Regions from separate parts of the Jejuibacter calystegiae genome, predicted to be linked through region 1. Evidence: predicted binding sites of a transcription regulator. Region 1 holds the regulator's gene; each other region holds the start of a gene.
What was found. The regulator Fur, encoded in region 1, represses iron uptake genes when iron is present. The targets are predictions, from matches to a motif close to ATAATAATGAGAACNACTATCAA.
Positions count from the first base shown of each region.

Region 2: a site for Fur is predicted at 2,310-2,332, ahead of exbB (tol-pal system-associated acyl-CoA thioesterase). Genes of this name have one in related genera too.
Region 3: a site for Fur is predicted at 7,968-7,990, ahead of feoA (ferrous iron transporter A). Genes of this name have one in related genera too.

Region 1 covers NZ_CP040428.1:2,902,370-2,912,873, forward strand. The annotation lists gene nagC (DNA-binding transcriptional regulator NagC) at 1-344, opposite strand, end outside; gene nagA (N-acetylglucosamine-6-phosphate deacetylase) at 351-1,499, opposite strand; gene nagB (glucosamine-6-phosphate deaminase) at 1,524-2,324, opposite strand; gene nagE (N-acetylglucosamine-specific PTS transporter subunit IIBC) at 2,663-4,690, shown strand; gene glnS (glutamine--tRNA ligase) at 4,856-6,523, shown strand; gene fur (ferric iron uptake transcriptional regulator) at 6,640-7,092, opposite strand; gene fldA (flavodoxin FldA) at 7,383-7,913, opposite strand; gene ybfE (LexA regulated protein) at 8,065-8,346, opposite strand; gene ybfF (esterase) at 8,469-9,236, opposite strand; gene seqA (replication initiation negative regulator SeqA) at 9,418-9,966, shown strand; gene pgm (phosphoglucomutase (alpha-D-glucose-1,6-bisphosphate-dependent)) at 9,992-10,504, shown strand, end outside.
Region 2 covers NZ_CP040428.1:401,491-411,994, forward strand. The annotation lists gene FEM41_RS01645 (TIGR00645 family protein) at 1-156, opposite strand, end outside; gene fucR (L-fucose operon activator) at 232-942, opposite strand; gene exbD (TonB system transport protein ExbD) at 1,083-1,505, opposite strand; gene exbB (tol-pal system-associated acyl-CoA thioesterase) at 1,512-2,246, opposite strand; gene metC (cystathionine beta-lyase) at 2,478-3,665, shown strand; gene FEM41_RS01670 (DedA family protein) at 3,804-4,463, shown strand; gene FEM41_RS01675 (AraC family transcriptional regulator) at 4,448-5,392, opposite strand; gene yqhD (alcohol dehydrogenase) at 5,568-6,731, shown strand; gene dkgA (2,5-didehydrogluconate reductase DkgA) at 6,949-7,779, shown strand; gene FEM41_RS01690 (barstar family protein) at 7,816-8,208, opposite strand; gene FEM41_RS01695 (YgiQ family radical SAM protein) at 8,225-10,369, opposite strand; gene ftsP (cell division protein FtsP) at 10,483-10,504, opposite strand, start outside.
Region 3 covers NZ_CP040428.1:778,050-788,553, forward strand. The annotation lists gene FEM41_RS03690 (L-fucose dehydrogenase) at 1-45, opposite strand, end outside; gene FEM41_RS03695 (amidohydrolase family protein) at 48-887, opposite strand; gene FEM41_RS03700 (L-fuconate dehydratase) at 887-2,173, opposite strand; gene FEM41_RS03705 (fumarylacetoacetate hydrolase family protein) at 2,176-3,021, opposite strand; gene FEM41_RS03710 (SDR family oxidoreductase) at 3,054-3,794, opposite strand; gene FEM41_RS03715 (FadR/GntR family transcriptional regulator) at 4,019-4,777, shown strand; gene greB (transcription elongation factor GreB) at 4,758-5,279, opposite strand; gene FEM41_RS03725 (Tex family protein) at 5,445-7,781, shown strand; gene feoA (ferrous iron transporter A) at 8,074-8,298, shown strand; gene feoB (Fe(2+) transporter permease subunit FeoB) at 8,358-10,504, shown strand, end outside.

The sequences.
Region 1 (10,504 bases):
TAATGACGTTCTTCCAGCGCCCTGGCGCTGAGATCGAAAAGCGTCAGGGTTGCGTCGTAACGGCCAAGACGCACGCCGATGGCTTGAAAGCCGCGGGTCTCGGTAACGATGGAGATAGCCCGGCGTCCGCCGGTGGATGCCTGCTGATCGACCTCTTTAATTAAACCGCGCTCGATCAGCTGGCGGGTGATTTTGGTGACGCTGGCGGGGGCAAGCTGGCTTAGCTCGGCGATCTGGATGCGCGATATCGGCCCCTGTTGATCGATCAGACGGTAAACCGCCGCTCCGTTAAGCTGTTTGACCAGATCAACATTACCTATTTGCGCTTGTCCGCCAGTCGTCATACCCGTTTATCCGATTGAGACCTCGTCTCCGTTAACGATGGTCTTGATAATTTTAAAGTCGCGGCTGAACGCGGTCAGGTTTGCTACCTTGCCCGCTTCCAGTGTGCCCAGACGGTCCGCCACGCCCATGGCCCTGGCGGGGTAGAGCGTTGCCATACGCAGGGCTTCATCCAGCGCGATGTTGACATGCTCCACCAGATTACGCACCCCTTCGATCATAGTCAGCGCCGAGCCGCTCAGGGTTCCGTTCTCATCCACGCACAGTTCATTCCGGTAGTATATTGTTTTACCAGCAAAAATGAACTGGTCAATATCGGAACCTGCCGCTGCGGTGGCATCGGTCACCAGGCACAGCTTTTCGCCTTTCAGTTTTTTCGCGGTGCGAACGTTGGCGTAACTGACGTGCAGCCCGTCAGCGATAACCCCGCAGTACAGATCCGGATCGTCGAAAATAGCGCCGGTCAGGCCCGGTTCGCGACCGGTAATATAAGGCATGGCGTTATACAGGTGAGTTGCGAAGCTGATGCCCGCGCGGAAGCCGCGCTTCGCTTCCTGCCAGGTGGCGTTAGAGTGGCCAGCGGAAACGCGGATACCGGCATCCACCAGTTGGCGAATCACGGCCGGATCGACCTCTTCCGGGGCGAGGGTGATTTTGGTAATGACGTCGGCATTCTGGCACAGGAAGTTCACCAGGCTGGGATCCGGCTTGCGAATATACTCAGGGTTGTGGGTCCCTTTCTTCACCAGACTCAACCACGGACCTTCCAGATGCAGCCCCAACGCCTGGTTCTGATGCTTGTCGAGGTATTCACGCATCACGTTAACCGCATGCATCATTAACTCATCGCTGGAGGTGATAAGCGTCGGCAGGAAGCTGGTACAGCCGGAGCGCTCGTTGGCCTTCTGCATGATTTCCAGGGTTTCCACGCTTACCGCGTCGGCGGTGTCGTTAAACATGACGCCGCCGCAGCCGTTTAGCTGAACGTCAATAAATCCCGGGGCGATAATGGCACCACCCATATTGCGCGTGGCGATATCCTGCGGCAGCTCTGCCTGCGGACAGATGCGGTCAATGAAACCGTCCGCGATGATAATCGCATGGTCGTCCAGAACGTCGTGACCGGTAAAGATACGGCCATGGGTTAGTGCATACATAGTTACCCCCGGAATAGATATGACTTAAAGACCTTTAATACTTTCAGCTTCCAGCTCGTTGAAGTACTTCAGCGTTTTGACCTTCAGCTCCATGGTAGAAGGCTCGTCGCAGACGATAACCGCTTTCGGATGCAATTGCAGGCAGCTGATGGTCCACATATGGTTTACGTTGCCTTCGACTGCAGCCTGCAGCGCTTGCGCCTTGACGTGGCCCAGCACCAGGATCATCACCTCTTCAGCGTCCAGTAGGGTACCTACGCCAACGGTCAGAGCGTATTTCGGAACCTGATTGACATCGCCGCCAAAGAAGCGGGAGTTGGCGACCCGGGTATCATGGGTCAGAGTTTTGATACGGGTGCGGGAAGCCAGCGAAGAGGCCGGTTCGTTAAAGGCGATATGGCCGTCGTTACCCACGCCGCCCATAAACAGATGGATTTTGCCGTAGGCACGGATTTTCTCTTCGTAATTGCGGCACTCTTCATCAACGTCTGGCGCATTACCGTCCAGCAGGTTGATATTTTCCGCCGGGATATCGACGTGGTCAAAGAAATTACGGTGCATGAAGCTATGGTAGCTTTCCGGATGCTCTTTCGGCAGGCCGACGTACTCGTCCATATTGAAGGTAACGACGTGTTTGAAGCTAACTTCACCTGCGTTATAAAGTTCCACCAGCGCCTTGTAGGCTTCCAGCGGCGTGCCGCCAGTCGGCAGACCCAGAACGAAAGGGCGGTCTGCGGTAGGCTTAAAGGCGTTAATACGGTTTACAATATGGCGGGCTGCCCATTTACCGACCTGTTGAGCCGTTGTCAGGGGAATCAGTCTCATCATTCACCTCTATAAAAGTTAAGTTAAACGTGCTGGCCGGATTGCCGCTTATACTGAAGTAAAGATTAACCCAGATTTGCCGCACGGCGGCATTTATCCGTCCTGATATTTTTCATAATAAAATAAGTTTTATAAGATAGCCATAGAGATGCCAGGCAAGATACGAAATTTGGTGATTGAATTCACAAAAAGCAGGGTTTTAATTTGCGAAGCGAATTAATTTTCCACACACTCTGCTGTGATATGACATTTGCCGTATGGATTAGCCCGTAGCCCGGGCCGATCGCACTATAAAAAGAGTTACGAGGCTTCACTCGGGGTCTTCTAGGGGGAATAAAGTGAGTATTCTAGGCTACTTACAGCGCGTAGGGCGCGCTTTGATGGTGCCGGTGGCCACGCTGCCCGCCGCCGCCATCCTTATGGGTGTCGGTTACTGGATCGATCCGGTCGGCTGGGGGGGCGATAATGCGCTCGCTGCCTTCTTTATCAAGTCCGGTGCCGCCATTATAGATAACATGTCTGTGCTGTTCGCCATCGGTGTTGCATACGGCATGTCCAAAGATAAAGACGGTGCAGCGGCGCTGACCGGCTTTGTCGGTTTTCTGGTTTTGACCACGCTCTGTTCACCTGCCGCGGTCTCCATGATCCAGAGCATCCCGGAAGCGGAAGTTCCTGCCGCCTTCGCGAAAATTAATAACCAGTTCGTGGGTATCCTGGTGGGTATCATCTCGGCTGAGCTGTATAACCGCTTCAGCGGCGTGGAGTTGCCGAAAGCGCTGTCGTTCTTTAGCGGTCGCCGTTTGGTGCCGATTCTGACCTCCTTCGTGATGATTGCTGTCGCCTTCGTACTGATGTACGTCTGGCCGGTGATCTTTGGCGGCCTGGTGGAGTTCGGCGAATATATCCAGAAAATGGGTTCCATTGGCGCCGGGGTTTACGCTTTCTTTAACCGTCTGCTGATCCCGGTAGGCCTGCACCATGCGCTGAACTCGGTATTCTGGTTCGATGTCGCGGGTATCAACGATATTCCTAACTTCCTGGGCGGCGCTCAGTCTATCGAGGCGGGTAAAGCGGTTGTGGGTATCACCGGTCGCTATCAGGCGGGCTTCTTCCCGATCATGATGTTCGGTCTGCCTGGTGCGGCGCTGGCGATTTACCAGTGCGCACGCCCCGAAAACAAAGCGAAGGTGATGGGTATCATGATGGCGGGGGCGTTCGCCGCCTTCTTCACCGGTATCACCGAGCCGCTGGAGTTCTCCTTCATGTTCGTTGCGCCGGTACTGTACGTGATTCACGCCGCACTGACCGGTATCTCTGTTTTCATCGCCGCCAGCATGCACTGGATTGCCGGTTTCGGTTTCAGCGCCGGTCTGGTGGATATGGTGCTCTCTTCGCGTAACCCGCTGGCCACGCAGTGGTACATGCTGATTCCGCAGGGCCTGGTGTTCTTCGTTATTTACTATCTGGTGTTCCGCTTCACCATCACCAAATTTAACCTGATGACGCCGGGGCGCGAGCTGGCCGTGGCCGGTAGCGAAGCCGATGGTCAGGACACCAATGTCAGCGGCGGTGAGAAGCAGGACGTCGCCGAACTGGCTCGTCAGTACATCGCAGCGGTAGGGGGTTCCGATAACCTGACCGGTATCGATGCCTGTATCACTCGCCTGCGTTTGTCGGTGAAAGATTCTGCGGTGGTGGATGACGCACTGGCTAAGCGCCTTGGCGCCAGCGGCGTGATTCGCCTGAACAAGACCAGCGTACAGATCATCGTTGGCTTTGTAGCTGAGAAGATCGCCAACGCCATGAAGACCACGGGACCGGTTGCAGCCTCACAGTCTGACGCAGCTCAGTCGGCGCCTGCCGCACAGGCCAGGCCTCAGGCGGTGCGCAACGACCTGCCGACGCTGTTGACCCTGGTGGCGCCGGTTAGCGGCGAACTGGTGGCGCTGGACGAGGTGCCGGACGAAGCCTTCGCCAGCAAAGCGGTAGGCGACGGCGTAGCGATTAAGCCCAGCGATAAGACGGTCGTGGCTCCGGCGGCAGGCACCGTGGTGAAAATCTTTAATACCAACCACGCTTTCTGCCTGGAGACCGATGACGGCGCTGAGATTGTGGTGCACATGGGTATCGATACCGTGGCGCTGGCAGGTAAAGGCTTTAAGCGTCTGGTAGAAGAGGGGGCCTCTGTTGCTGCCGGTCAGCCGGTGCTGGAGATGGATCTCGACTTCCTGAACGCCAATGCGCGCTCGATGATTAGCCCGGTGGTCTGCAGCAACATCGACGACTACAGCGGTCTGGTGGTGAAAGCGACCGGTACTCTGGTGGCTGGCGAAACCCCGCTGTACGAGATTAAAGCGAAGAAATAACGTCTGTCGGACGATATCTCTGAGAGCGGCCGGGTGAGAACCCGGCCGTTTTTTTATTCCCGCGCCAAAGCTGTGCGAATTTCTGTAACTAAGGGTTGTGTCCGGCGACGGCTTGTAAGATCATTCCACGTTAACCGAGTTAAAAACGCTTTGAGGTATTAAGAGATGAGTGAGGCTGAAGCCCGCCCAACTAACTTTATTCGCCAGATTATTGATGAGGATCTGGCCAGCGGCAAACACACCACCATTTGCACGCGTTTCCCTCCTGAGCCGAACGGCTATCTGCATATCGGCCATGCGAAATCCATCTGCCTGAACTTCGGCATCGCTCAGGATTACCAGGGCACCTGCAATCTGCGCTTCGACGACACTAACCCGGTTAAAGAAGATATCGAGTATGTGGACTCCATTAAGCAGGATGTCGAGTGGCTGGGCTTTCACTGGGCGGGTGACGTGCGTTACTCCTCTGACTATTTCGACCAGCTGTACCACTACGCCATCGAACTGATCAACAAAGGCCTGGCTTTCGTTGATGAACTGACGCCGGAGCAGATTCGTGAATACCGCGGCACTCTGACCGAGCCGGGCAAGAACAGCCCGTATCGCGATCGCAGCGTGGAAGAGAACCTGGCGCTGTTTGAAAAGATGCGTGCCGGTGAATTCGCCGAGGGCACCGCCTGCCTGCGTGCGAAGATCGATATGGCATCGCCGTTTATGGTGATGCGCGATCCGGTGCTGTACCGCATTAAATTTGCCGATCATCACCAGACCGGCAATAAGTGGTGCATCTACCCGATGTATGATTTCACCCACTGCATTTCCGATGCGCTGGAAGGGATCACCCATTCGCTGTGTACCCTGGAATTCCAGGATAACCGCCGCCTGTATGACTGGGTGCTGGACAATATCACCATTCCGGCTCATCCGCGTCAGTACGAGTTTTCGCGCCTGAATCTGGAATACGCCATTATGTCCAAGCGTAAACTCAATCTGCTGGTGACCGAGAAGATAGTGGAAGGCTGGAACGATCCGCGTATGCCGACCATTTCCGGTCTGCGTCGCCGTGGCTACACTGCGGCCTCTATCCGCGAATTCTGCAAACGTATCGGCGTGACCAAGCAGGACAACACCGTTGAGATGGCGTCGCTGGAAGCCTGCATTCGCGAAGATCTGAATGAGAATGCGCCGCGTGCGATGGCGGTTATCGATCCGGTTAAGCTTATCATCACCAACTACCCGCAGGGGCAGAGCGAGATGGTGACCATGCCGAATCATCCGAACCGTCCGGAGATGGGTAACCGCGAGGTGCCTTTCAGCGGTGAAATCTGGATCGATCGCGCTGACTTCCGTGAAGAAGCGAACAAGCAGTATAAGCGTCTGGTGCTGGGCAAAGAGGTACGTCTGCGTAACGCCTATGTGATCAAAGCCGAAGAGGTGGAAAAAGACGCCGATGGCAATATCACCGCGATTCGCTGTAGCTACGATGCTGATACCCTGAGCAAAGATCCGGCCGATGGCCGCAAGGTGAAAGGGGTGATTCACTGGGTCAGCGCTGCTCACGCATTGCCCATTGAAATCCGCCTCTATGACCGTCTGTTCAGCGTGGCGAACCCGGGCTCGGCGGAAGATTTCCTTTCTACCGTTAACCCAGAATCGCTGGTGGTGAAGCAGGGCTACGGAGAGCAGAGCCTGAAGGCGGCACAGCCGGAAAACGCGTACCAGTTCGAACGTGAAGGCTACTTCTGTCTTGATGGGCTGACCAGCAGCGCCGATAAGCCGGTATTTAACCGCACCGTTGGACTGCGTGATACCTGGGCGAAAATGGGCGGCTAATATTGCGCGCCTGAATCGCCATAAGTAAAACCCCGGCCTCTGCGCCGGGGTTTTATTCTCTATACAAAAAACCGGAGAGCGATCTCCGGTTTTTTTTGGCTGTGGCGTAGACTCGCTTACTTCTTGCTGGCCTCATGGGCGCCATCGTCTTCCCGACAGTCTCCTTCAGCGCAGTGGCCGTACAGGTAGAGGCTGTGGTTGGTCAGGCGGATATTGTGCCGGGTGGCGATCTCGCGCTGACGAGTTTCAATAGAATCATCGCTGAATTCAATCACCTTGCCGCAATCCAGGCAGATAAGGTGATCGTGATGATGCTGCTGCGTCAGCTCAAAAACAGACTTTCCGCCTTCGAAGTTGTGACGGGTGACAATGCCTGCATCGTCGAACTGGTTCAGCACGCGGTAAACCGTGGCCAGACCAATCTCTTCACCCATATCGATCAGTCGCTTGTACAAGTCTTCCGCACTGACATGGTGATTTTCAGGCTCCTGTAACACTTCCAGGATTTTTAACCGGGGAAGCGTGACTTTCAGGCCGGCCTTCTTTAATGCGGTATTGTTGTCAGTCATGCGGAATATGTCCTGTTGCTTAATGACTTAGCTCCTCTGGAGCACTGCATAGAATTCATGAAAAAGATGAATGCGTCTCATTATAGAACCGTGAAGGGTAAATGAAAACCGCGTTCAACCTGCAAAAATGTGAATAAAAAAGTGGGAAAAATTATGCCAGATACGGCACCGATGCCCAATTTACCGGGCTTATTGTACAACTTAGTGGGGCAAAGTTAAGGAAATGTATCAATTATTACTATCGGTTATATCTATTAATGCGGCGCAGATCGCGCCGCAACAACTTATCATCAGGCGTTGATGATTTCATCAAGATGCAGCTCTTCAGAGATCTGCTTAACCCATTTCTCAACGCGCTCGTTGGTCAGCTCCGGCTGACGGTCTTCATCAATAGCCAGACCCAGGAAGTGGTCATCATCGGCCAGCCCTTTCGACGCTTCGAAGTGGTAACTTTCGGTCGGCCAGTGACCCACGATGGTGGCGCCGTTCGGTTCGATAATATCGCGAATGGTACCCAGCGCGTCGCAGAAGTATTCCGCATAGTCTTCCTGATCGCCGCAGCCAAACAGCGCAACCAGCTTACCGTTGAAGTCTACCTCTTCCAGCGTGGGGAAGAAGTCGTCCCAGTCACACTGTGCTTCACCGTAGTACCAGGTCGGGATACCAAGCAGCAGAATATCGAAGCCTTCCAGGTCTTCTTTGCTGCTTTTAGCAATATCATGCACCTCAGCAACTTCTTTACCGAGCTGTTTCTGAATCATTTTTGCGATATTTTCGGTATTGCCGGTGTCGCTGCCGAAAAAAATGCCTACGATTGCCATGAGTAAAGTAACCTCTTGAATCTAAAAAAGTATGGTGGCTGCGTAATGCCCACGGATAGGGCAATCATAGCAGAAGCCCTTCGAGTGCGGAAACCGCTATTCGCCGCAGGGTGCACAGTATGCAACATACCTGACGGCGTAAGGGGCGGTCTTAGCCCCGGAGCTGGGCGAGCTGGCTCAGCAGAATCTCTTCGATAAGCTCGCTGCGGCTGATGTTACGCGCATCGGCGAGCTCATTGAGCGCATCCACCGCCTCGGCATTGAGTTTGAGCTCAACGCGCTTCAGGCCGCGGACTTTGTCACGTTTGAGCTGATTGCGCTTGTTGATGCGCAGTTGCTCGTCACGCGACAGCGGATTGGTTTTGGGTCGACCCGGGCGGCGCTCGTTCGCAAAGAGATCGAGCGTCGTGCGGTCCGTTTGTTCTTTTGCCATGATTTGCTGCTGCTGGACAGGGAAAAGGCTACGGGAGCGGATTTTTACAGCGCGCCATCATACATTAGTGCCATCCGGTGCGCCAACGCCTGGAGCGTATCTGGCGACCGGACGATGGGTTTTTAATCAGAAGTAAGGAAGCGATCAATGGCCCGCAGTACCGCCTGGGGTTTTTCCGCGTGGACCCAGTGTCCGGCACCGGCGATGACGTGCGCGCGGGCCTGGGGGAACTGTGCGGCAATCTCCGCCTGTGAGGAAGCCTGAATATAAGGTGAATCGCCGCCGCGGATAAACAGCGCCGGGTGCGGCCAGGGGGGCGTGGGCTCCCAACCGGTGATATTGTCGTACTGATCCCAGAGCACCGGCACATTGAAGCGCCACTCGCCGCTGGCGAAGGATTTCAGCAGGAACTGGATAATGCCTTCTTCCTCGATGTGTTCGCGCATTATCGCCGCGGCATCGTGGCGGCGGGTAACGCCACTGTCGGTCACTGCGCGCACAGCGGCGAAGATGGCATCATGGCGGCGCACCGGGTAGGCCACCGGTGCAATATCAATCATCACCAGTTGTTCGATGCGCTCCGGAGCCAGGGCGCTCAGCGCCATCGACACTTTACCGCCCATGGAGTGGCCGATCAGCGTCACTTTATCAAGCTGACAGTCGTCCAGAGTATCCAGCACGTCCTGCGCCATTTCCCTGTACGTCATGCTATCGCTTCGCGGGGAGAGACCGTGATTGCGCAGATCGAGCTGCAGCACCGTGCGATCTTGCACCAGAGAGCGTCCCAGCACCCCAAGATTGTCCAGGCTGCCGAACAGGCCGTGAATCAGGACGACGGGCGCATGGTCGTCCCTGGATTGTGCAGTTTGCAGGCGGGTATTGAGTTTCATCGCAAAGTTCTTTTTTTGAGTTCGTCTGGTTAGGGTATCATGTTCGGCATTCTGCCGTGCGGTGGCAATTTCCGGTTAATTCCGACTTTTGCCGCTATCCTGGTTTGACGCTATCCGCTGTTGAGATTTGTCTTTATAATCCCAACGACTTGTATTCAGAAAGATATTGCACTGGATTAAGATGAAAACGATTGAAGTTGATGACGAGCTGTATCGCTATATTGCCAGCCACACCCTGCACATTGGCGAGAGCGCGTCCGACATTTTGCGGCGTATGTTGAAAGTTTCCGCCGCCCTGCCTGCACAGACCACTTCAGCAAAACCCCAGGCGCCTGTGGCCAGCGTCAGCGCGGAGCCGAAACCGATGGTGAAAGGCACCCGCGAGCGCGTACGCGCGGTGCGTGAACTGCTGCTCTCTGATGAGTATGCCGAGCAGAAGAAGGCCGTTAATCGTTTTATGCTGGTACTCTCCACGCTCTATTCTCTGGATGCCGCCGCCTTTGTCGAAGCGACAGAATCCCTGCACGGTCGCACCCGTGTTTACTTCGCGACTGATGAGCGCACCCTGCTTAAGAGCGGCAACCAGACCAAGCCGAAAGCGGTTCCCGGCACGCCGTACTGGGTGATTACCAATACCAATACAGGCCGCAAATGCAGCATGATTGAACATATTATGCAGAGCATGCAGTTCCCCGCGGAGCTGATCGAGAAAGTTTGCGGCACCATCTAACTCTGATGTCAGAAGGATCAGGACAATGGCTAACCATGAACGCGCAGGGCAACCTGCACAGCAGAGCGATCTGATTAATGTCGCGCAGTTGACGGCGCAGTACTACGTGCTGAAGCCGGAAACGGGCAATCCTGAACATGCGGTTAAATTTGGCACTTCCGGCCACCGCGGCAGCGCTGCCCGTCACAGTTTCAACGAGCCGCACATTCTGGCCATTGCCCAGGCGATAGCGGAAAACCGTGCCGCTAACGGCATTACCGGCCCCTGCTATGTGGGCAAAGATACTCATGCGCTCTCTGAACCGGCGTTTATCTCGGTTCTGGAAGTGCTGAGCGCCAACGGCGTCGAGGTCATTGTTCAGCAGGATAACGGCTTTACGCCGACGCCTGCGGTGTCTAACGCCATTCTGGAGCACAATAAGAAGGCGGGCTCTCAGGCGGACGGCATTGTGATCACGCCGTCTCACAACCCGCCGGAAGATGGCGGTATCAAGTATAATCCGCCCAACGGCGGCCCGGCCGATACCAACGTCACGAAG
Region 2 (10,504 bases), 2.5 Mb from region 1:
ATCCGATTCGGCGATGGTAAAAAGGTTGGGAATGACGTGGATGATCTCCTGAAAAAACTTAACCGTCAGAGCGATCAACGCCAGCGACAGACCAAAGTAGACCGGTGCCAGCAGCCAGCGAGTGGCGTACATCGCATTCTCAAAAAAGCGCTCCATAAACGTCCTGCTGAGTAAAAAAGGAGCCGCCAGTATAGCGTAGCCAACGCGGCGTAAAAGCGGGCTTACGGATGTTTACGGTGCACGGTTTTTATCATCGATAAGCGCTGTCACCTCGTTCAGCGAGCCAATACACTCCTCACCGGTACGACCGCGTTTACTACCATCCATCAGCAGTAGCGACTGCTCCGCACGGCTTAGCAGCAGTTGTTTAAAACGCGCATTCCAGCCCTGAACGTCCCAGATATCTCCCGCGGCATCCACCCCCTGGCAGGAGAAGATAAACAGATCGATTTCTATGTGGCGCAACAGCGCCAACAGGGCCGGATTCTCATAGCAGGCGCTGTCGCGATCGAGCCAGCCGCCGCTGTGCAACAGTTGGATATGCGATCGCCGTTCCAGCGCCTGGCAAATACGCAAACTGTTAGTGAATACCCTGAGGGGCAGATCGGGGAGCTGGCGCGCCAGATACCAACTGGTCGTGCTGGCATCCAGCGCCAGGGTGATACCTTCGACGATCCAGGGTAGCGCCTGGCGGGCGATATCCGCTTTGCGGGCGTGGTGGCTCTTCTGGCGAGCGCGAAACGGATCGGCATAGGATGTCCCTGCCATCAGGCTACGCGCCCGCCCATGGCTGCGCAGAATCTTTCCCTGACGTTGAAGTTCGCGCAGATCGCGGCGCAGCGTCTCCTGGCTTACCGCCAGGGCGCATGCCAGAACATCGGTGGCTACCCAGTTGTGCTGGCCGAGCAACGCCAGTATCCGCTGATGTCTTTCATCCTTCATAGCCCGCTCCCCATGACCTGTAGCGCTATTCTGTGATGACGGGGCGGCGCTGTCAAAGCACGTGCTCTTAAAGTCTGAAGCTCATAAAAAAACCCCGACATTCAGTGCCGGGGTTTACCGTTTTAACGCTAAAAAAACCGCTACTTATGGGAAACTTCCTGTCCCACCAGGCCAATCTTGAGATAGCCTGCCTGGCGCAGTGTGTCCATTACATCCATCATGGTTTCATAGTTCACGGTCTTATCGGCGCGGAAGAACACGGTGGTGTCCTTCTTACCTTGCGTCATGGCGTTCAGCGCGTTGACCATATTCTCTTTGGTGACCGCATCATCGCCAAGGAACATGCTGTTGTCCGCCTTCACCGACAGATAAACCGGTTTTTCCGGGCGCGGCGCCGGCTTGCTGCTGGACGCTGGCAGGTTAACTTTCACGTCCACCGTCGCCAGGGGCGCCGCCACCATAAAGATAATCAACAACACCAGCATCACGTCGATAAAGGGCGTGACGTTGATATCGTGCATTTCGCCGTCGTTATCGACGTTTTCGTTAAAGTGCATCGCCATAGCGCATCAACCTACACGCAGTTTACGGGCGGACTGTACCGGACGATTTGCCGCGGTGGCCTCCAGGTCAAGGTCACGGCTTTGCAGCAGCAGAACCTGCGCCGCCACGTCACCCAGCGAGGCTTTAAAACCACCGATGACGCGGGCGAAGATGTTGTAGATAACCACCGCCGGAATCGCCGCCACCAGGCCAATGGCCGTAGCCAGCAGCGCTTCCGCGATACCCGGTGCCACGACGGCCAGGTTGGTGGTCTGGGTCTGGGCGATACCGATGAAGCTGTTCATGATTCCCCATACAGTACCGAACAGCCCGACAAACGGAGAGATAGCGCCGATAGTGGCAAGGTAGCCATTGCCGCGCCCCATCAGGCGGCCAACGGAAGCCACGCGACGTTCCAGACGAAAGCCGGTACGCTCTTTAATCCCTTCGTTATCTTCACTGCCCGCGGAGAGTTCGAGCTCATTCTGCGCTTCCTGAAGCAGCAGAGCAGAGAGACTGCCGTTTCCGAAAGAGGCCGATTTTTCATTCGCTTCTTCCAGTGAACGAACCCCATCCAGAGCCTGCTGTTCACGCTTAAGGCGGCTCTTCTGCTTCAGCATGGTCACACCCTTGCTAAAGAAGATGGCCCAGGTGACCACTGACGCCAGAATCAGGCCGATCATCACTATCTTCACAACGATATCGGCATGATGATACATACCCATGACGGAGAGATCCGTCTGCATCAAATTCTCTGTCACACTAACTCTCCAGGACGAAATTTAGAGAAAAACTGTTCGTAATAATACCAAAACGGCTTCGAATTGATAGTCGTTCTCATTAGTATTTACATGCTGACGCACTTTGTCCTCATTTTCCTTGCGTTTACGCAGTAAAAAAAGAGAGGCGTTCACCCTTTCGACTTCTTGCCCATTGCGCTAAGAGGCCCAGTGGCTTATTTTGGACATCCAGACGTAAAGATGGGGATGACAATGACAAAGCAGCATATCGAAACTACCCTGGTGCATGCCGGTCGGCGTAAACGCTATACCCAGGGCTCGGTCAACAGCGTGATTCAGCGCGCATCGTCGCTGGTTTTCGACAGCGTCGAAGAGAAAAAACGCGCCACCAAAGGCCGGGCCAGCGGCGAACTGTTCTATGGCCGTCGCGGCACCCTGACCCACTTTTCGCTCCAGGAAGCGATGTGCGAGCTGGAAGGGGGCGCAGGCTGCGCGCTGTTTCCCTGCGGCGCAGCGGCGGTAGCCAATACGGTTCTCGCCTTTGTGGAACAGGGCGACCATATTCTGGTGACCAACAGCGCCTATGAGCCCACTCAGGACCTGTGTACCCGAATTCTGGCGAAGCTGGGGGTGACTACCAGCTGGTTTGATCCCATGGTAGGGGAAAACATCGCCGATCTGGTCCAGCCCAACACCCGCATCGTCTTCCTGGAATCCCCTGGCTCTATCACCATGGAAGTGCAGGACATCCCCGCGATTGTACGCGCCGTACGCAGCAAAGCGCCGGACGCCATCATTATGATCGACAATACCTGGTCCGCCGGGGTGCTGTTTAAGGCGCTGGAGTTCGGAATCGATATCTCGATTCAGGCCGGGACCAAATATCTGGTGGGCCATTCGGATGCCATGATCGGTACGGCGGTAGCGAACGAGCGCTGCTGGGAGCAACTGCGGGAAAACGCCTATCTGATGGGTCAGATGGTGGATGCCGATACCGCCTACGTTACCAGTCGCGGTCTGCGTACCCTGGCGGTGCGCCTGCGCCAGCATCAGGAGAGCAGCATCGCCGTGGCGCAGTGGCTGGCCGAACAGCCCCTGGTGGCGCGGGTGAACCACCCTGCCCTGCCGCAAAGCCCAGGCCATGAGTTCTGGAAGCGCGACTTCCTGGGCTGTAGCGGCCTGTTCTCCTTCGTACTGAACAAGCGGCTCGATGATGCCGCCATGGCGCAGTTCCTCGACCACTTCCAGCACTTTTCAATGGCCTACTCCTGGGGCGGTTTTGAATCGCTGATTCTCGCCAATCAGCCGGAAGAACTGGCAGCTATTCGCCCGGGTGGTCAGCCAGACTTCAACGGAACTCTGGTCAGATTACACATCGGTTTAGAAAACGTTGAAGATTTAATTGCGGATTTAGCAGCGGGATTCGCCCGTATCGCGTAAGGTTTCCGGCGGTGGACGCGGTGATGAACACTCTGGGTCAAAGTTTCTGCATTTTATTGCCCCAGGGCCACCGCTCCCGGGGTTTTTCCGGTTACAATAGCCCCCGATACGCAGTTCGCTCTTTCCACAGGAACACCCATGACCGTTATAGAGAATATCGTCGCCGCGCTCTGGCAACATGACTTCACCGCGCTCGCGGATCCCCACGTGGTGGGTTTCGTTTATTTCGTCATGTTTGTCACGCTGTTTCTGGAAAACGGTCTGCTGCCCGCTTCCTTCCTGCCGGGCGATAGCCTGCTGATTCTGGCGGGCGCCCTGATAAGCCAGGGCGTCATGGGCTTTATTCCTACGATTATGCTGCTGACCATTGCCGCCAGCCTGGGCTGCTGGCTGAGCTATTTTCAGGGACGCTGGCTGGGGAATACCCGCCTCGTCCAGAGCTGGCTGGAACAATTACCTCTGCACTACCACCAGCGCGCCACCCGAATGTTTGACAGGCACGGGCTGCTGGCGCTGTTGGTGGGTCGTTTTCTGGCTTTCGTCCGTACTCTGTTGCCAACCCTGGCGGGGCTTTCTGGTCTGCCGAACCGCCGTTTCCAGCTTTTTAACTGGCTGAGCGGCCTGCTGTGGGTGGTGTCTGTCACCAGTTTCGGTTATGCGCTGGGTCTGGTGCCCTTCGTACAGCGTCATGAAGAGCAGGTGATGACCTTCCTGATGGTACTGCCGGTGATACTGCTGGTCGCAGGCCTGGTCAGCGCTCTGGCGGTGGTTCTGAAAAAACGCTACGCCCGTTCCTGACGGCCTCTGCCTGCCGTCGCTTCGCCTTCCGGCAGCGGCGGCAGGCTGCGCATCTTTTCCACTTCCCGCTGCGGCGTGGCGCCAAAATAGCGCTTAAATTCACGACTGAACTGGGAAGGACTTTCATAGCCCACCTGTATTGCCGCCGCGCTGGCCTTCACGCCATCGTGCAGCATCAGCATTCGCGCCTTATGCAATCGCCAGCTCTTCAGATACTGAAGCGGCGACGTGCTGGTTACCGCCTTAAAGTTGTGGTGAAACGCCGAGATGCTCATATTGGCCTCCGCCGCCATCTGATCGACGCTCAAACTTTCCATATAGTGGGTTTCTATCCGCCGCAGTACCCGACCAATCAGACTGAAATGGCTCTGACGGCTGGAAAGTTGGATCAGCGCCCCGCCGCTGGGGCCAGTCAGCACATAGAACAGGATTTCACGGATAATCTGGCGCCCCAGAACCCGGGCCTGCAGCGGATTTTCCAGCACGTCCAGCAGTCGCTCCGCGGCGCAGAGAATATCTTCGGTGAGCGGGGTCGGATTAATACCGCTAACTACCGGCCGTGGCTGGAAAGCCGTGTCTTCGCCAATCTCGATCAACAACTCCTGGAGCTGGGCAATATCCACGTTGATACGCATTCCCGCCAGGGGCTGTTCCGGCGTGGCCTGAGTTTCACATTCAAACGGCAGCGGCACTGTTAGCAGCAGGTAGTCGCTGGCGCTGTACTGAAACACCCTACCATTGAGATAGCCTGTTTTATGTCCGGAAAAGAGAAAAATGATACCGGGCTGATACACGACCGGCGCCCTGGGATGCGGCGCAGTACCGTACATCAGCGAAAGCCCTGGCACGCTATCTTCAATTATTTTTTCATTTTGTTTCAGTCTATTAATTCTTTCCGTCAGTTGCTGACAGATTGCCATATGCGCCATTGCCATCCCCCCTTTACCGCCGTTCATTCTCGATAGCCATTGTGCATAACTCCAGACACTTTCTCCACAATTATGGAGAAACAGGCAAGACAAAGGCAGGAATGAGCATTGAGGCTCGGGGGCCCGTCGTCGCAGAATAATGCCATACCCTTTTTGAACCAGACGGAGTTCACCCATGAATAATTTTAACCTTCATACCCCGACCCGCATCCTGTTCGGCAAAGGCGCTATTGCCGACCTGCGCGAACAGATTCCGGCCGACGCCCGGGTGCTGATTACCTACGGCGGCGGCAGCGTGAAGAAGAACGGCGTGCTCGATCAGGTGTACGATGCGCTGACAGGGATGGAAGTCCACGAGTTTAGCGGTATTGAACCGAACCCAACCTATGAGACGCTGATGAAAGCCGTGGATCAGGTCCGCCAGCAAAAGATCGACTTCCTGCTGGCGGTGGGCGGTGGTTCGGTGCTGGACGGCACTAAATTTATCGCTGCCGCGGCTCGCTACCCGGAAAATGTCGATCCGTGGCAGATTCTGGAAAACTCTGGCAGTGAGATCCACAGCGCCATTGCGCTGGGTTCCGTTCTGACGCTGCCAGCCACCGGCTCTGAATCCAACCAGGGGGCGGTTATTTCACGGCGCACGACCGGAGATAAGCAGGCCTTTAAGTCACCGTATGTACAACCACGCTTCGCTGTGCTCGATCCGGTCTACACTTATACTCTGCCGCCGCGCCAGGTTGCCAACGGCGTGGTGGATGCCTTCGTTCACACCGTGGAGCAGTATCTGACCTGGCCTGTGAACGCGAAAATCCAGGATCGCTTCGCCGAAGGTATTCTGCAGACGCTGGTCGAAGAAGGCCCACGCGCGCTTGACGAGCCGGAAAACTACGATGTACGCGCCAACCTGATGTGGGGCGCCACCATGGCGCTGAACGGTCTGATCGGCGCCGGGGTTCCCCAGGACTGGGCCACCCATATGCTGGGCCACGAACTGACCGCCATGCACGGGCTGGATCACGCCCAGACTCTGGCTGTCGTATTGCCGTCGCTGCTGAATGAAAAACGCGACAGCAAGCACGCCAAACTGCTGCAGTACGCAGAGCGAGTCTGGAATATCCGCGAAGGTAGCGACGAACAGCGTATTGATGCCGCTATCGCCGCCACCCGCGACTTCTTCGAGCGGATGGGCGTTCCAACCCGGATGCGCGACTACGATCTGGACGGTAGCAGCATCCCGGCACTGCTGGCAAAGCTGGAAGAACACGGTATGACCGGGCTTGGCGAGCATGGCGATATCACCCTGGATGTCAGCCGCCGTATCTATGAGGCGGCCCGTTAAGATACTTTCGTTTTTGGGTATTTGGTCCAGAATTAATAATCAGGCAGGTATGTTTCCCCTCACCCTTGTGGAGAGAAGGAACTCACTGGTTTTCCTCTCACCCTTGTGGGGAGTGGGAACTCACTGTTTTTCCCCCTCTCCCTTCGGGAGAGGGCCGGGGTGAGGGGAAATCCTGCCGCCGGACACCTTCCGGCTCCGATGCTTACAGGAGGAACAGATGGCAAATCCAACCCTAATCAAACTAAAGGACGGGAATCTGATGCCGCAGTTGGGGCTCGGCGTATGGAAAGCGAGCAACGACGAGGTAATCACGGCCATACATAAGGCGCTGGAGGTCGGCTATCGCTCCATCGATACCGCTGCCGCCTATCACAACGAGGAAGGCGTGGGGCAAGCTCTGAAGAGCGCTGACGTAGCGCGTGATGAACTGTTCATCACCACCAAACTGTGGAACGCCGACCAGCAGGATCCCAAACAGGCGCTGGAGACGAGTCTGGAAAAGTTACAGCTCGACTATCTCGATCTGTATCTGATGCACTGGCCGGTTCCGGCAAAAGACCATTACGTCAGCGCCTGGAAAGGCATGATCGACCTGCAAAAACAGGGTCTGGTGAAAAGCATTGGCGTCTGCAACTTTAATATCCCGCATCTGCAGCGGCTGAAAAAAGAGACCGGAATACTGCCGGTCATCAACCAGATTGAGCTGCATCCTCTGCTCCAGCAGCGCGAGCTGAACACCTGGAACGCCACGCACAATATTCAGACCGAATCCTGGAGTCCGCTGGCTCAGGGCGGCGAAGGAGTCTTCGACAAGAAGGTCATTATCGACCTTGCGAAAAAGTACGGTAAGTCGCCGGCACAGATTGTGATTCGCTGGCACCTGGATAACGGGCTGGTGGTGATTCCCAAATCGGTCACGCCGTCGCGCATCGCCGATAACTTCGACGTCTGGGACTTCCGGCTGGATAAAGACGAACTGGGCGATATCGCACAGCTCGATAGCGGCAAGCGACTGGGCCCGGATCCCGATACCTTTAGCGTCCAGTAACCCTCACGGCCCGGCTTCCCGCCGGGCTTTTACCACTCAGGCCGGAACCAGCGTGATGTTGGGATGGTCAGCGATAATTTCCAGGATGATATCGAAGTAAGTCGGACCTTCGCCACGCTCCAGTAAGGCCAGCTCCTGCCTGATACGCGCCTGATGATAACGCTGCGGCTGGGCCAGTTTATCCTGGTAGTAACGACGGGTGGCGTCACGCCCCAGGGCCGCCCTGCTCTGCGCTATATCCCGCCATATCAGCGTTAGCGGTTCATTGCCCTGCAGGACACCGAAACCGCCGTACAGCAGATCGTTCAGGGCATCCAGGCTCGGCCCAAGCTGCCAGCTCTCATCCGCCATAAACAGGCCGTTAATCTGGTCGTAGAAGCTGCCGATATCGTGAATCCGACTGCCTTCCAGGATCAGTGTCTTACTCATTCGGCCTCCTCACGAATTAGCGGGCGCGCGGTTTCGGCTTGCGATGCTGTTTGTTCATTGGCGTATGACGGGTCAGCGCCGCCTGACCGCGTGGCGCCTTACGCTGAGCGTTGCGCAGTTCATCTACCGTGGGGGCCGGAACCAGGCAGCCCGGGCGGGCGCCTATCAGATGTTTTTTACCCATCGCTTCCAGCGCGCTGCGAATCAGCGCCCAGTTGGCAGGATCGTGGTAGCGCAGCAGCGCCTTATGCAGACGACGCTGGCGATCGCCGCGCGGCACCACCACCTCTTCGCTCTTATAGCCTACTTTGGTCAGCGGGTTTTTACCGGTGTGATACATCGTGGTGGCATTGGCCAGCGGCGACGGATAGAAGTTCTGCACCTGATCCAGACGGAAGCGGTGTTCCTTCAGCCACAGCGCCAGATTCACCATATCTTCATCCCGGGTGCCGGGGTGGGCCGAAATAAAATAGGGGATCAGATACTGCTCTTTTCCGGCCTCGCGCGAATATTTATCGAACAGGTCACGAAAACGGTGATAGCTGCCCATACCCGGCTTCATCATCTTCGACAGCGGCCCCGATTCGGTATGTTCCGGTGCGATCTTCAGGTAGCCTCCCACATGGTGGGTCACCAGCTCTTTAATATAGCGCGGATCTTCTACCGCCAGATCGTAGCGCACCCCGGAGGCGATCAGGATCTTTTTGACCCCCTTAAGCGCCCGGGCGCGGCGGTACAGATCGATAGTCGGCTGATGATCGGTATCCATGTGCCGACAGATATCCGGATAAACGCAGGAGAGACGGCGGCAGGTCTCCTCGGCCCGTGGCGACTTGCATCCCAGCATATACATATTGGCAGTCGGGCCGCCAAGATCGGAGACAACACCGGTAAAGCCCGGCACGCTATCGCGGATCGCTTCGATCTCATTGATTATCGAATCTTCGGATCGACTCTGAATGATCCGCCCTTCATGCTCGGTGATCGAACAGAACGAACAGCCGCCAAAGCAGCCGCGCATGATATTGATCGAGAAACGGATCATATCGTATGCCGGGATCTTTCTGCGGCCATAGGAAGGATGCGGCACCCGCTGGTACGGCAGGCCGAAGACGCCGTCCATCTCTTCGGTGGAAAGCGGAATCGCAGGCGGGTTAAGCCAGATATAGCGATCGCCATGCTTCTGCATCAGCGCCCTGGCGCAGCCGGGGTTGGTTTCATGGTGCAGAATGCGCGAGGCATGCGCGTACAACACCTTATCGTTTTGTACCTTCTCGTAAGAGGGCAGCAGCACGTAGGTGCGATCCCAGGGTTTGGGGCGCGGCGGCTGTATCGTGACCGGCTGAGCTTCATCCGGCTGAACCGGCACTGCGCCATCGGCACAGGGCAGATCCTCGCCATAAGGATGCGCAATGGGATCGATACGCCCCGGCGTATCAAGGCGTGTGGAATCAACGCCGGTCCAGCCCGGCAGCGCTGTCTTACAGATAAAGGCGGTATTACGCACATCGGTGATATCGGTAATGGATTCCCCCGCCGCCAGGCGGTGTGCCACTTCAACCAGCGGGCGTTCACCGTTGCCGAACACCAGCATATCCGCCTTGGCGTCAATCAGCACCGATCGCCGAACTTTATCCGACCAGTAATCATAGTGGGCGATGCGCCGCAGGCTGGCCTCGATACCGCCCAACAGGACAGGTACATCGCTCCAGGCCTCTTTACAGCGCTGGGTGTAGACCAGCGTGGCGCGATCGGGCCGCTTGCCCCCTTCGTTACCCGGGGTGTAGGCGTCGTCTTTTCGCAGTTTACGGTCCGCGGTGTAGCGGTTGATCATCGAATCCATATTGCCGGCGGTCACGCCAAAAAACAGATTCGGTTTACCAAGCCGCATAAAATCCTGCTTACTCTGCCAGTCCGGCTGAGCGATGATACCCACCCGGAAGCCCTGAGATTCCAGCATTCGCCCGACAATCGCCATCCCGAAGCTCGGGTGATCGACGTAGGCATCCCCGGTCACGATGATAATGTCGCAACTGTCCCAACCCAGTTTATCCATCTCGGCCCGGGACATTGGCATAAAGGGCGCGGGCGTATGGTCATCCCGGTAGCGGGGCCAGGAGAAAAGCGTGCGTTCAGGCTGGATCAGGGTGGTACGGGACATGGGGATTCCGGGCAACAAAAAGGGCGGAAATTATACGCCGTATTCCGGCAAAACCAGAAGGGATATTGTCAGGGATTGCGGCCTCCCCCGGAATCGGGGAAGGCCATAGCGCATCAGGGGGCCGGGTTTGCCAGG
Region 3 (10,504 bases), 2.1 Mb from region 1:
GCCGCCAGTGACGATAACGACCTTATCTTCCAGAAACAGATCCATACTCAGACCTCCGTCAGTCGGTAAACCCGTGCGGCGTTATTGCCTGCGATATCCGCCTGCTCTGCCGGACTCAGCTTACTCAGTGCCCGTTCGCTTAACGCAACCACTTGTCCATATTCCGCCGCCGGCAGGCAGACCGGCCAGTCGGAACCAAACAGCAAACGCTGCGGCCCGAATGCCTCCAGCGCCGCATCGATAAAGGGCCGTAGCTCTTCAGCCTTCCACTGCCCGCCGGGCGCCTCGGTAACCAACCCGGAAAGCTTGCACATCACATGGGACTGCGCTGCCAGAGGGGCGATTTGCTGAGCCCAGCGCCGTGCCCCGGCGGTAATATCCGGCTTGCCGCAATGGTCCAGCACCAGCCAGTGGCGGTCATGACGACGGGCAAAACGGGTGACGTCCTCCAGATGACGCCAGGTCACCAGCAGCTCCCAGACGTAGCCAGCGCGCTGTACCTGTTCAACGCCCGCATTCACCGCGCTGTCATCCAGCCAGGCGGCGGGATCGGGTTCGTCCTGCGCCTGATGACGCACGCCGCACAGCAGCGGTTCATGGGACCACTGCGCCAGCTTATCGCCAAGACTCGTCGCCCTGACATCCAGCCAGCCCACCACGCCGCGCAAGCCAGGAAGCGTTCGCACCTGCTCCACCAGCCACGCATTTTCTTGCTCGCTGTGGCGGGCCTGCACCGTAATGGCGCCGTCGCAGCCGTGCTGCTCCAGCAGCGGTTGCAACTGCTGCGGGCCAAAATCACGCTGTAGCACCGCCATTTGCGAGTTTATCCACGGGAAATCCTGGGGCCGGTAGCGCCAGAAGTGCTGATGGGCGTCGATGCGCGGCATCAGGCATTCCCTTCGCGAAAGCGGTAACGCTCGATAGATTCCGGATACATTTCAATGGAGTAGCCCGGCGCGGTTGGTGCCATATAGGCTGCGCCTTTGATGACGCACGGATCGACAAAGTGCTCATGCAGATGATCCACATACTCAATCACCCGTCCTTCACGGCTGCCCGAAATGCACAGGTAATCGATCATCGACAGGTGCTGGACGTATTCGCACAGGCCAACGCCCCCGGCATGAGGACAGACCGGTAGCTGATACTTCGCCGCCATCAGCATCACCGCCAGCGCTTCGTTAACACCGCCCAGGCGACAGGCGTCTATCTGCACCACATCTACGGCGTCGCGCATAATAAACTGCTTAAACAGAATCCGGTTCTGGCACATCTCGCCGGTGGCGACCTTCACCGGCGCCACCCCTTCCCGGATGCGGCGATGCCCTTCCACATCGTCCGGGCTGGTGGGTTCTTCGATAAACCAGGGCTCGGCAAAGGCCAACTGGCGTACCCATTCGATAGCTTCATCGACCTCCCAGACCTGGTTGGCGTCGATCATCAGATGCCGGTCCGGCCCCAGCACTTCCCGGGCGATGCGTACCCGGCGGATATCGTCTTCCAGGTCGCGCCCGACCTTCAGTTTGATATGGGAAAATCCGGCGTCCACCGCCTGCTGACACAGGCGTCGCAGTTTATCGTCCGGATAACCGAGCCAACCGGCAGAGGTGGTGTAGCAGGGATAGCCTTCCGCCAGCAGGGTTTCCAGCCGCCGGGCCTTGCCCTCTGCCCGTTCAGTCAGCAGCGTTTCCGCCTCCTGTGGCGTGATGCAATCAGTCAGGTAGCGGAAGTCGATGCAGCGCACCAGCTCCTGGGGCGACATCTCTGCCACCAGTCGCCACAGCGGCTTACCTTCAGCCTTTGCCCACAGATCCCAGACTGCATTGACCACCGCGCCGGTGGCCAGATGAATAGCGCCCTTATCCGGGCCAATCCAGCGTAGCTGGCTGTCGCCGGTAAAGCGTCGCCAGAAGGCTCCCATATCGGCGGCGATGGTTTGCAGACTTTCACCGACAATCAGCGGCGCCAGGGCACGGATAGCCGTACAGCAGATCTCATTGCCGCGACCGATGGTGAAAGTCAGGCCGTGCCCGCTCAGTTGTGGATCGTCGGTCTCCAGAACCACATAGGCGGCGGAATAGTCGGGATCCGGGTTCATGGCATCCGAGCCGTCCAGGTGTTGGGAGGTGGGAAAGCGAATATCCTCCACGCGCAGGCCAACGATCGTCGTCATGATCAGGCCCCCCGGGTTTGCTGACGCTGTTCGCCCAGTCCCTCAATCCCCAGACGCATGGTCTGACCGGGACGCAGGTACACCGGATGCGGTTTCTGGCCCATTCCCACGCCCGGCGGCGTGCCGGTAGAAATCACATCCCCGGGTTGCAGGCTCATAAAACGGCTCAGGTAGCTGACTATCTGCGGCACGTTAAAGATCATGGTGCTGGTGCTGCCGTTCTGATAGCGCTTGCCGTCCACCTCCAGCCACATCTTCAGGTTATGAGGAGCCGGCACCTCATCGGTTGTGACCAGCCACGGGCCAATGGGGCCGAAAGTGTCGCAGCCCTTGCCTTTATCCCAGGTGCCGCCGCGCTCGATCTGGTATTCGCGCTCGGAGACATCGTTCACCACGCAGTACCCCGCCACGTAATCCATCGCCTCCTGTTCGCTGATGTAGCTGGCGGCACGGCCGATCACCACCCCAAGCTCCACTTCCCAGTCGGTCTTCTCTGAACCGCGTGGGATCAGCACATTGTCATAAGGGCCCACCACCGCGCTGGTCCACTTGTTAAATACCACTGGCTCCTTCGGAATCTCAGCGCCGGTCTCCGCCGCATGGTCGGCGTAGTTCAGGCCGATACAGATAAATTTGCCGATATTGCCCACACAGGCACCGATGCGCGGCTGTCCCGGCACGTGAGGCAGCGCCTCGATATCCAAACTCTTCAGATGGTCCAGGCTTTTTGCCGATAGCGCAGGACCTGCCACATCCGGGATATACCCGGAAAGATCGCGAATCAGCCCCGCTTTATCCAGTACCCCCGGACGCTCCTGGCCCGGCTCTCCATAACGCAGTAATTTCATGTGGTTCCCCAATTTTTGAAGGTAAACAGGCGTCAGTTGCTCCAGCCGCCGTCAATAATCTGTGTGGTGCCGGTGGTATAGCCGCTTGCGTCAGAGGCCAGATAGAGCGCCAGTTGCGCAATTTCTTCAGACTTACCGATGCGGCCAATGGGCTGGCGGGCCACAAAGGCCTGGTACACTTCCTCCACGCTTTTGCCCTGGGCCTGAGCCTGGCTGGCAATGCGATCGCGTAGCGATGGCGACTCCACGGTGCCCGGACAAATGGCGTTACAGCGAACTCCCCGGGTGATGTAGTCCGCCGCCACCGAACGGGTCAGACCGATGACCGCCGCTTTACTGGCGCCATAGGCAAAACGGTTAGCCACCCCTTTGATGCTGGAGGCCACCGATGACATATTGATAATGGAGCCGCCGCCGCGCTCGAGCATGGCGGGCAGAAAGGCGCGAATGGTGTGGAACATCGCCGTCACGTTAAGATCCATGGCGAAACGCCACTCCTCTTCGCGACACTCAAGAATCGAGCCGTTGTGCACCACTCCGGCGCAGTTGAACAGTACATCCACTGGCCCCAGCCTTTGAGCTGCCGCCGCGACCGCAGCACCGTCAGTCACATCCAGGGTAACGGCCTGAATACCGGCGATCGCCTCCAGAGACGCGGGATTCAGATCGCAACCAATCACTTCGGCACCGGCCTCCACGAATAGTCTGGCGGTGCTATAGCCAATCCCCTGTCCGGCGCCGGTTATCAGCGCTCGCTTACCTGCTAAATCCATAGTGACTCCTTCGCTACTTCGGTCTAATGGTCAGGCCTTTAGCCGCCGACGGCACCATGACAAAACCGGAGTAACGGGTTATTGTGTGTACAGTTATGGGTTATTCAGATCTCAAAACAGCGTTTCGGATTAACTATTTTTTTACACCCAGATAACGATTACTCAAGTTTCCTGATTGTTTTTTGTGCACTCAGTCACTTCAAACTGGTAAGAAAAGGTAACCCATGCCGATCACCCGACTTGAAAACCCAAGGATATACAGACAGATAGCCGATCAACTGCACAAGCTCATCGAGAATGGCGAGTTTCCTCCCGGTAGCCGCCTGCCGCCGGAACGCGAACTGGCGCGTCAGCTTCAGGTGAGCCGGGCTTCGGTGCGTGAAGCGCTGATTGCGCTGGAAGTGATAGGACTGGTGGATGTGAAGGTCGGTAACGGGGTGATTGTGAAGGCGCAGACGCCAGACGCCCGCCAGGAGCCGGTAATGACTCAGGCCGGGCGCGATCAGTGGGGCGACGTGGATAACGAACTGGGTATCAGTCTGGATTTGAACGCCGAACTGCCGCCGTTTTCGCTACTGCAAACCCGACTGCTGATTGAACCGGAAACCGCAGCGCTGGCGGCGCGCCACGCAAGCCATGAGGAGCTGGCGGGGATCCGCAGCGCCTGGGAACAGAACTGCCGCGATAACCGCGCGGGCTCGGTCACTCATCCCGGGGATCGCCTGTTTCATATTCGCATCGCCCGGGCCAGCGGTAATCCTACGCTTGCCTTTATCATCAGCCATTTGCTGGGCCACCGCTACGGCAGTATGTTCCGTATGCTGCAGCGCCATTACACGCCGCAGGATATGCCGCACCGCTCGGAACTGGAGCACCGCGCCATTCTGGAAGCGCTGGAAGCCCGGGACGTACGCGCAGCGCGCCAGGCGATGAAGGCGCACCTGACGCAGGTCATCGCCATTTTCAGCCGCGGAGCGGTCTGAAGCCGGTATCATCCAACGCGGCATCGCCCTTCGGATACTCAATGGCATTGATAAACCAGAGTTTTTCGCCTTCCGGTGTCTGGACCACAAACTCTTCGTCCACCTGCTTTTTCAGCAGCGCCCGGGCCATAGGCGAATCAATGGAGATATAGTCTTTGCGCTCGCTGTAGATCTCCTCCGGGCCGACAATGCGAAACTTCTTCACATCTCCTGCTTCGTTTTCAATTTCCACCCACGCGCCAAAGAAAACGCGTCCTTCCTGCTGCGGCGAATAATCGACGATTGAAAGCACCGGTAGCAGCTTCCTCAGAAAGCGCACCCGACGATCGATCTGGCGCAGCAGTCGCTTGTTATAGGTGTAGTCGGCATTTTCCGAGCGGTCACCCAGACTCGCAGCCCAGGAGACGATTTTAGTGATCTCCGGGCGTTTCTCGTTCCACAGGTAATCGTGCTCTTGTTTCAGCTTGTTATACCCTTCCCGGGTAATCAGTTTGGTGCCCACAGCCATATTCCCGAATTCAAACGCTGACATAAATCATAACAGCAATATCCACATGCGAGGAACTGTCTGATTCCCCGCTGCCCGGCCGCTGCGACTGGCATTTTTCGCCGTCAGTCCGTATAACTGTCCCCTGACTTTTGGTACTCACAAGATGAAATTTTAGCCATGATGAATGATTCGCTCTGTCGCATTATCGCCGGTGAGCTGCAGGCCCGGGCCGAACAGGTAGAAGCCGCGGTTCGTCTGCTGGATGAAGGGAACACCGTGCCGTTTATCGCACGTTATCGTAAGGAGGTCACCGGCGGGCTGGACGATACCCAGTTGCGCCAACTGGAGACCCGTCTGGGCTACCTGCGCGAGCTGTCCGATCGCCGCCAGGCGATTCTGAAATCCATCGATGAGCAGGGCAAGCTGACCAGTGAACTGGCCACGGCCATTAATGGCACCCTGAGCAAAACCGAACTGGAAGATCTCTACCTTCCCTATAAGCCCAGGCGCCGTACCCGTGGGCAGATCGCCATCGAAGCCGGTCTGGAACCACTGGCGGACAGCCTGTGGAACACGCCTTCCCTCACCCCGGAACAGGAAGCGGAAAGCTATATCGATGCCGATAAAGGGGTCGCCGACGCGAAAGCCGCCCTGGACGGCGCTCGCTACATTCTGATGGAGCGCTTCGCAGAAGACGCGGCCCTGCTGGCTAAAGTGCGTGACTACCTGTGGAAGAACGCCGATCTGGTAGCAAGTGTCGTGAGCGGCAAGGAAGAAGAAGGAGCCAAGTTTCGCGACTATTTCGACCATCATGAACCCATCGCCAAAGTGCCTTCCCACCGCGCTCTGGCAATGTTCCGCGGTCGTAACGAAGGCGTACTGCAACTTTCCCTGAACCCCGATCCGCAGTTCGACGAGCCGCCGAAAGAGAGTCACGGCGAACAGATTATTATCGACCACCTGGGCCTGCGTCTGAACAACGCTCCGGCGGATAGCTGGCGCCGTGCGGTAGTGAGCTGGACCTGGCGTATTAAGGTGCTGATGCACCTGGAAACTGAGCTGATGGGCACGGTGCGGGAACGCGCCGAAGACGAGGCTATCAACGTTTTCGCCCGTAATCTGCATGACCTGCTGATGGCGGCCCCAGCCGGGCTGCGCGCCACTATGGGCCTCGATCCCGGTCTACGCACCGGCGTTAAGGTCGCAGTGGTGGACGCCACCGGTAAGCTGGTCGCCACCGACACGATTTACCCCCACACCGGTCAGGCGGCCAAAGCGGCGACCGTAGTAGCCGCGCTCTGCGAAAAATACAACGTTGAGCTGGTGGCGATCGGTAACGGTACGGCTTCCCGCGAGACCGAGCGTTTCTACCTGGACGTTCAGAAGCAGTTCCCCAAAGTGACCGCCCAGAAGGTGATCGTTAGCGAGGCCGGGGCGTCGGTTTATTCCGCTTCCGAGCTGGCGGCGCTGGAATTCCCGGATCTCGACGTGTCGCTGCGCGGCGCGGTCTCTATCGCCCGCCGCCTTCAGGATCCGCTGGCAGAGCTGGTGAAGATCGATCCTAAATCCATCGGGGTGGGCCAGTATCAGCACGATGTCAGCCAGAGCCAGCTTGCGAAGAAGCTGGACGCGGTGGTGGAAGACTGCGTAAACGCCGTTGGCGTTGACCTGAACACCGCTTCGGTCCCTCTGCTGACCCGGGTAGCGGGTCTGACGCGCATGATGGCGCAAAATATCGTGGCCTGGCGCGACGAAAACGGCCAGTTCAGCAACCGCCAGCAGTTACTGAAGGTAAGCCGTCTGGGGCCGAAGGCCTTTGAACAGTGCGCTGGCTTCCTGCGTATTAACCACGGCGATAACCCACTGGATGCCTCCACCGTTCACCCGGAAGCCTACCCGGTGGTGGAACGCATTCTGGCGGCGACTGAGCAGGCGTTGCGCGATCTGATGGGCAACGGCAGCGCCCTGCGTAATCTGAAGGCCGTGGACTTTACCGACGACAAATTCGGGGTGCCGACCGTCAGCGATATCATCAAAGAGTTGGAAAAACCGGGCCGCGATCCGCGCCCCGAGTTTAAGACCGCCAAATTCGCCGACGGCGTGGAAACCATGAACGATCTGCTGCCCGGCATGGTGCTGGAAGGGGCGGTCACTAACGTCACCAACTTCGGCGCCTTCGTGGATATCGGCGTTCATCAGGACGGCCTGGTCCATATTTCTTCATTGTCCGACAGCTTCGTTGACGATCCCCACAAAGTAGTGAAAGCGGGCGATATCGTGAAGGTGAAGGTGCTGGATGTGGATATGGCGCGTAAGCGTATCGCGCTGACCATGCGGCTGGATGAACAACCCGGCGATACCGGTAGCCGCCGTTCCGCTTCCGGCAACGCCGGTAACGGCAATGGCCGCGATCGTAGCCGTCCGGCGGGTAAACCCCGGCGGGCAGAAAGCACGCCTGCGGGTAACAGCGCCATGAGCGATGCTCTGGCGGCCGCCTTCGGCAAGAAGCGCTAACCCAGAAAGCCGCCGGTATCCTGCACCGGCGGCCTCTTTCCGCGCCAACATAAAAGTAACATTGGCCCATTTTCTAAAACCTTCTTACCGACAGATAACTTTATTAACCCTTCGTTATCCCGCCCCGAGCGCTAAATTTGTTTACGCTCAAAAAAAACGCATTTAACCCCCTTCTTCAGATTGAAGATAAAAATTGTTCTCATTATCATTGCCTCATACTTTTTCAGGTTTTTTCCTGGTCGCCTGCGGTGGCCAGGTTTTTTGCCGATCGGTCTCGTTCACAGGGGATTCTATGCATATGCACGCGAACAGTTCGTGGAAAATTACCGGATTTTCCCGGGAAATCAGTCCGGCCTGGCGTCAGAAGCTGCTCTCTCTCGGGATGCTGCCTGGCTCTTCATTCCGGGTCGTGCGGGTGGCGCCTTTCGGCGATCCGGTACAGATAGAAACGCGCCGTATCAGCCTGGTACTACGTAAGAAAGACCTGGCGCTACTCTCCCTGGAAGCGCTCGCCTGACCGGACTGGCGCCTGGAGCTTCAGGCGCCGCGAACCACTTTCACGTTGCGATACTACAAATGAAAAAACTCACTATCGGTCTTATTGGCAACCCTAACTCCGGCAAAACCACGCTGTTCAATCAGTTGACCGGTTCCCGCCAGCGGGTCGGCAACTGGTCTGGCGTAACTGTCGAACGTAAAGAGGGGCAGTTCACCACCACCGACCATGCGGTCACACTGGTGGATCTGCCCGGCACCTACTCCCTGACCACTATCTCTTCCCAGACCTCTCTCGATGAGCAGATCGCCTGCCACTACATTCTGAGCAACGACGCCGATATGCTGATAAACGTAGTGGATGCCTCGAACCTGGAGCGTAACCTCTATCTGACGCTGCAGTTGCTGGAGCTGGGCATTCCCTGCGTGGTAGCGCTGAACATGCTGGATATTGCCGAAAAGCAGCAGATCCGTATCGATATCGACGCCCTTTCCGCCCGTCTGGGCTGCCCGGTAGTACCGCTGGTCTCCACCCGCGCCCGGGGTATCGACGGTCTGAAACTGGCTGTTGACCGCCATCGCGGTAATACCGCCATCGAGCTGGTGCACTATCCTCAGCCGCTGCTGGCGGAAGCCGAACAGCTTGCCGAGCGGATGCCAGCCACCCAACCCCACAGCGAACGGCGCTGGCTGGCGCTACAAATGCTGGAAGGCGATATTTATAGCCGCCATCTGGCGGGCAGCGTTGCCGGGGATCTCGACGGCGCCCTGGCGCGGCTGAGCACCCAAATTGAGGATCCGGCATTGAGCATTGCCGATGCCCGCTATCAGAGCATCGCCGCAATATGCGATGAGGTCAGCAACAGCCTGACCGCCGCGCCTAATCGTCTGACCGTGGCGCTGGACAAAATCGTGCTCAGCCGTCTGCTGGGGCTGCCGGTGTTTCTGCTGGTGATGTACCTGATGTTCCTGCTGGCGATCAATATCGGCGGCGCCCTTCAGCCCATCTTTGACGGCGGTTCGGTAGCAATCTTTATTCACGGTACCCGCTGGCTGGGAGATGCGTTGCACTTCCCGGAATGGCTGACCATCTTCCTGGCCCAGGGGGTGGGCGGCGGTATCAACACCGTGCTACCGCTGGTGCCGCAGATTGGCATGATGTACCTGTTCCTCTCCTTCCTGGAAGACTCCGGCTATATGGCACGCGCCGCCTTCGTTATGGACCGCCTGATGCAGGCGCTGGGGCTGCCTGGTAAATCTTTCGTGCCGCTGATCGTCGGCTTCGGCTGTAATGTGCCGTCGGTCATGGGGGCCCGTACCCTGGATGCGCCGCGCGAACGTCTGATGACCATTATGATGGCGCCCTTTATGTCCTGCGGCGCCCGTCTGGCGATTTTCGCCGTCTTCGCCTCCGCCTTCTTCGGCAAGCAGGGCGCCACGGTGGTCTTTTCGCTCTATCTGCTGGGGATTGTGATGGCGATCGTCACCGGGCTGGTGCTGAAATATACGCTGATGCGCGGCGAAGCGACCCCCTTTGTGATGGAGCTTCCGGTTTATCACGTTCCCCATATGAAGAGCCTGCTGCTGCAAACCTGGCAGCGCCTGAAAGGCTTCGTGCTGCGGGCCGGTAAGGTGATTGTCATCGTCAGTATCTTTATCGGTGCTCTGAACAGCTTTTCGTTCAGCGGCAAGACCGTCGATAGCATTAACGACTCCGCGCTCGCTTCGGTGAGTAAAGTGCTAACGCCACTGCTGGCGCCGATCGGCGTTCATCAGGATAACTGGCAGGCTACCGTCGGGCTGTTTACCGGCGCCATGGCAAAAGAGGTGGTGGTCGGCACCCTGAACACCCTGTATACCGCCGAGGATATCCACGCTGACGAGTTTGATCCCGCCACCTTCAGCCTGAGCGACGAACTGAAAGGCGCGGTTGATGACACCTGGCAGAGCCTGAAAGAGACCTTCAGCCTGAGCGTGTTGGCTAACCCCATCGAAGCCAGCAAGGGTGACGGCGAGATGGCCAGCGGCGCCATGGGTGTGATGAGCAGTAAGTTCGGCAGCGATGCCGCCGCCTACAGCTATCTGATTTTCGTGCTGCTCTACATCCCCTGTATCTCGGTAATGGGGGCTATCGCCCGCGAATCGAGCCGTGGCTGGATGACCTTTTCGGTGCTGTGGGGGCTGAACATCGGCTACTCGCTGGCGACCCTCTACTATCAGTGCGCCAC